2 regions of the Bacillus sp. z14 (2026) genome follow, and region 2 is predicted to be linked to the other one. Evidence: a T-box and tRNA genes for the amino acid it is inferred to sense, from the RefSeq annotation. Region 2 holds a T-box; the other holds one or more tRNA genes.

Region 1 (2,387 bases), on a different contig from region 2:
TGTTTTTGTAAAAAGAAGGTGCCATAGTAAAACAGCTATTTGAAGGCGAAATATCTGAGGCCTTCCCGCTTTGGTTTTGAAGGAGCATCCGAATGTCATTGCCATCGCCGAGAAGCTACGCTTGGAGGAACTACCATGATTTAGTAGAATAAAAGAAAATAAGCCGGGTGGGGGAATGTTCCCGACGGTCTCTTTGGAGGGGAATGACATGGTTGGCGTAAAAACGGTGAATCTTGACGGTGAAGAAATCTATATTTTTAATAGTGCGATATATATATTGGAAACTTCATCCGGATTTTCATTGGAGCTCGACATCATTGTGAGCGAGGTTGCCTTAAAGAAATATCGCAGTCGCGAGAGCATTATCGCTGAAATTGAGCTGAGCGATAGTCGAGTAATCAGCTCATTCATGTACATAAAATCAATTCCTGGCCGTCTACCGCAGTTGAACTTGAATTGCGTGATCGATGATCCCTTTGAGCACCAGGGCATTGACCATATCGATGAGAACCAGATTGATTTTCCAGACATTGATAAGGGGATTTCCCTTGCCGACATCAGGAAAGTCGAGATGCCTGATGAAAAGATCACCCTTAAGCTTACGCTGCCAATTGACCAGGTCGAATGGCTTCGTGGAAAAACATCAAAAGAACTCAAACAGATATTCAAAGCAATTATCTATGACCAGATGAATTAAATATATCTACATATTTTAAAGAAAATACACGGCAACTTTTTGGTTTTTGATATCAGAATCATTAAAGGCATTGTTAAGTAGGTAAAAGTTAATTGGAAAAGCGAGTAAAAATCTCTAAAAGCTAAAATTCAATTTATTAGATCTTCAAAAGTTAAATGGAGAAGATAGGAGATTTTTTATACTAGAATTGGTATCTATATTTCTAATGGTGCTGGGAATATCACTCTTTCCGTTTCAAACAGTAAAATGATAGTTATGTCTTCTAAGATAATTTGAAAATAAAAGGGATATTAAGGATCTTGAGTTGTTTATATAGCTATAAACAAGGGCTCTAACACCGTATAAAAGAACCTGTATTCCTGTGTAGGATAAATGCATTCATAGATGTTTAATCTTTTTGATATAGGAAGAAAAATAAATTAATATTTCCATATATTTCTTATTGAAATATAGATAAATACAGATTAAAATAATAAAGCAGTCAACGAGAGAGTTTGAAATTAATCAATTAGAAGCTCGAGGATTGCAGGTTTGAGTCCTTCATGGCTTACCATCTATAAACATGCGGGTGTGGCGGAATTGGCAGACGCACCAGACTTAGGATCTGGCGCCTTACGGCGTGGGGGTTCGACTCCCTTCACCCGCACTTATTATGCGGAAGTAGTTCAGTGGTAGAACACCACCTTGCCAAGGTGGGGGTCGCGGGTTCGAATCCCGTCTTCCGCTCCAATGCCAAGTGATATGCCGGGGTGGCGGAATTGGCAGACGCACAGGACTTAAAATCCTGCGGTAGGTGACTACCGTGCCGGTTCGAGACCGGCCCTCGGCACTAGTTTTTGCAGAATGCGCCCGTAGCTCAATTGGATAGAGCGTTTGACTACGGATCAAAAGGTTAGGGGTTCGACTCCTCTCGGGCGCGCCATTTTTTTGCGGGAAGTAGCTCAGCTTGGTAGAGCACTTGGTTTGGGACCAAGGGGTCGCAGGTTCGAATCCTGTCTTCCCGACCATTTTCATAACAAAATGGGGCCTTAGCTCAGCTGGGAGAGCGCCTGCTTTGCACGCAGGAGGTCAGCGGTTCGATCCCGCTAGGCTCCACCATGACTAATTTAAACCCAAGACTAATTTAAACCCAATAGGATTTTGGTTTTGGCGGTGTAGCTCAGTTGTTTAGAGCATACGGATTATAATCGTTCTGTCATAGATTCGAGTCCTACAAGGTTTATTATATATATGGAGGAATACCCAAGTCTGGCTGAAGGGACCGGTCTTGAAAACCGGGAGGCGGGTTAAACCGCGCGGGGGTTCGAATCCCTCTTCCTCCGCCATATATTATCTAAAGCAATAGTTATAGCGTTGCGGGATGGAGCAGTCTGGTAACTTGTAAGGTTCATAACCAGAAGGTCGTAGCTTCAAATACTATTCCCACAATAAATGGTCCGGTAGTTCAGTTGGTTAGAATGCCTGCCTGTCACGCAGGAGGTCGCGGGTTCGAGTCCCGTCCGGACCGCCATATATTATCTAAAGCAATATTTATAGCGTTGCGGGGTGAAGAAGTCTGGTAACTTGAAGGGTTCATAACGCGAAGGTCGCAGCTTCAAATATTATTCCCACAATAAAATGGTCCGGTAGTTCAGTTGGTTAGAATGCCTGCCTGTCACGCAGGAGGTCGCGGGTTCGAGTCCCGTCCGGA
Region 2 (2,387 bases):
CTTTAAGCTGTTTAAAATGTAAGGATTGTTCATTTCCGACTACATATACAGCCTTGGCAAAGTCGTAGGTACGGTAACGGTATAAAGCAGCTGATAAATCCCGTGTTACATAAAGAGTCGCACCATCGGATTTTTTGATTAAACAAGGTGTTAATCCCTCTTCCTCTAATTTGACTACCATGGCACCCTGATCTTCTACAAGCAGGCCGCTATTCTCAATTATTTCTATAACCTCTGCCATCTTATCATTATAAAAAGCTTCCCCATTAAAAGAGTCGAATTGAATGCCAAGCAGCTCATATATTTTCTCGAATTCCTTCAGGGATTCTTCTTTGAACCATTTCCATAATTTCGTGGCTTCTTCGTCCCCATCTTCCAGCTTTTTGAACCAGTCACGTCCCTGTTGCTCTAGCTCAAGTTCTGTTTCGGCTTTTTCATGAAAGATAATATATAACTTTAAAAGTTCGCTGATGGGACTCTTTTTAACTTTTTCTTCATTTCCCCAAGCTTTATAGGCTACAATTAATTTTCCGAATTGAGTGCCCCAATCACCAATGTGATTAATTTTAACAGGGGTATAACCGCATTTTTTAATAATATTGGCTATAGAGGCTCCGATTACTGTGGAGCGAAGGTGCCCCATCGAAAAGGGCTTGGCGATATTGGGTGAAGACATATCAATTGCGATATTTTCACCATGTCCAAGAGAAAGTGTGCCGTACTGATGTTGATCAGTTAATATCGTATTCATTACTCTTTCACTGATAGACTTTTTATCGAGGAAAAAGTTAACATACGGTCCAATAGCTTTTACATCCTCATAACGTTCATCCTTTAGTTGGTCAGCTAATGTTACTGCAATTTTCTGCGGAGATTGCTTCCACAGTTTTGCGAGAGTGAAACAGGGAAATGCCAAATCTCCATGCTCTTTGTTCTTTGGGGTTTCGACCAAAGACAAGCATGTTTCAAGATTTAAGTCACCTTTTAGTACTTCATTCATATGAGAAGCTACATCTAGTTTTATATCCATATCCTCAGCCTCCAGTAAAATATAATAAAAAAAGCCCGCCTCTTAAAAATCTTTAAGAGACGGGCTGTAAACCCGCGGTACCACTCTGCTTGTTCTAATGAACCACCTTAACTTTATAACGGAAAAGTCCGGCCCAAACTACTAAAGTTGTTCGAATGAGCATTTCAGAAGGGCGTTCCTTAAAACCATTAATACCAGGCTCTCACCATTCCCGGCTCGCTATAATTTGTATTTTAAGTACTATTCTTCATCATAAATATTATCTTTATTATTTTATATACAAATAGTATAGAAATTCCGAATAGAAAGTCAATACAAAATATTCTTTTGTATGAATATATTGCTCATCTATGCACAAATGAGTATAAATAGAATTATAGAACTTAGTAAAAGGAGTATTTTATTATGAATAAGGAAAAAAGACTCGCTATTATTAAGCAGGTAATTCAGAATAATGAAATTAAAACTCAGGAACAGCTGGTCGAAGAATTATCTAAGCAAGGGTTGCATATTACACAAGCCACCATTTCTCGAGATATCCGGGAATTAAGCCTGGTAAAATATCCATCTAAGACCGGAGGGACGAAGTATGGATTTATCGGAGATCATAAGTACAATGACACAATGAAACTACGTAAAAAAATGCAAGACGCATTATTAAATATTGAAAGAATAGAATATTTTATTATCCTAAAAGTATTACCTGGCCATGCCCACTCATTTGGGGCAATTTTAGATGAACTTGAGTGGGAAGAGAAGGCGGCAACTATATGTGGGAATGATACCTGTATGATTATTTGCCGTACAATCCATCAAGCAGAGGCCCTGGAAGAAAGGTTAAGAACAGTTGCAAATTTATAAGAAATATTTTTTTATATTTCAAGTATGATATGCAAAAAAATATACATAGTTATGCGAAATAATAGGAAATTAAAAATAATTAATTGAATATTCATACATAAACTTTTCTATTTAAAGAGATTTATGTGAGGATTTACACATTTTTTGTGTGTAAAAAATCACAAATCTCTTTTTTTCGTTCCTTTACACTAAAAATGTAAGAAAAATAAGGTGTGCAGGAGGAAAGGCAATATGACAAATCCAATTCATGTTACTTCTGAAATCGGCACTTTAAAAACTGTAATGTTAAAGCGTCCCGGAAAAGAAGTAGAAAATCTTACTCCGGAATATCTGGAGAGACTATTGTTTGATGATATTCCTTATTTGCCGATTATTCAGGAAGAGCACGATTATTTTGCTAATACACTAAGAGATCAAGGAATAGAAGTTTTATACCTTGAGAAGCTTGCTGCAGAATCTCTTACAAATCCTGAAGTGAAAGAGGAATTTGTTAGCC

The links. A T-box is a leader RNA that pairs with one kind of tRNA and senses whether it is charged. The one in region 2 lies ahead of argS (arginine--tRNA ligase), so its partner is inferred to be a tRNA-Arg.
Region 1: it encodes a tRNA-Arg, which carries the amino acid that the T-box ahead of argS (arginine--tRNA ligase) is inferred to sense. The anticodon was not compared.

The regions. Positions count from the first base shown of each region.
Region 1 covers NZ_JBZFQK010000002.1:1,011,901-1,014,287, forward strand. Annotated here, with positions in the region: gene AC4G3O_RS10950 (hypothetical protein) at 209-697, shown strand; tRNA gene AC4G3O_RS10955 (tRNA-Leu) at 1,262-1,343, shown strand; tRNA gene AC4G3O_RS10960 (tRNA-Gly) at 1,352-1,426, shown strand; tRNA gene AC4G3O_RS10965 (tRNA-Leu) at 1,441-1,526, shown strand; tRNA gene AC4G3O_RS10970 (tRNA-Arg) at 1,543-1,619, shown strand; tRNA gene AC4G3O_RS10975 (tRNA-Pro) at 1,628-1,704, shown strand; tRNA gene AC4G3O_RS10980 (tRNA-Ala) at 1,720-1,795, shown strand; tRNA gene AC4G3O_RS10985 (tRNA-Ser) at 1,930-2,022, shown strand; tRNA gene AC4G3O_RS10990 (tRNA-Asp) at 2,131-2,207, shown strand; tRNA gene AC4G3O_RS10995 (tRNA-Asp) at 2,317-2,387, shown strand, end outside.
Region 2 covers NZ_JBZFQK010000003.1:124,235-126,621, reverse strand. Annotated here, with positions in the region: gene argS (arginine--tRNA ligase) at 1-1,030, opposite strand, end outside; T-box leader at 1,083-1,293, opposite strand; gene argR (arginine repressor) at 1,436-1,891, shown strand; gene arcA (arginine deiminase) at 2,123-2,387, shown strand, end outside.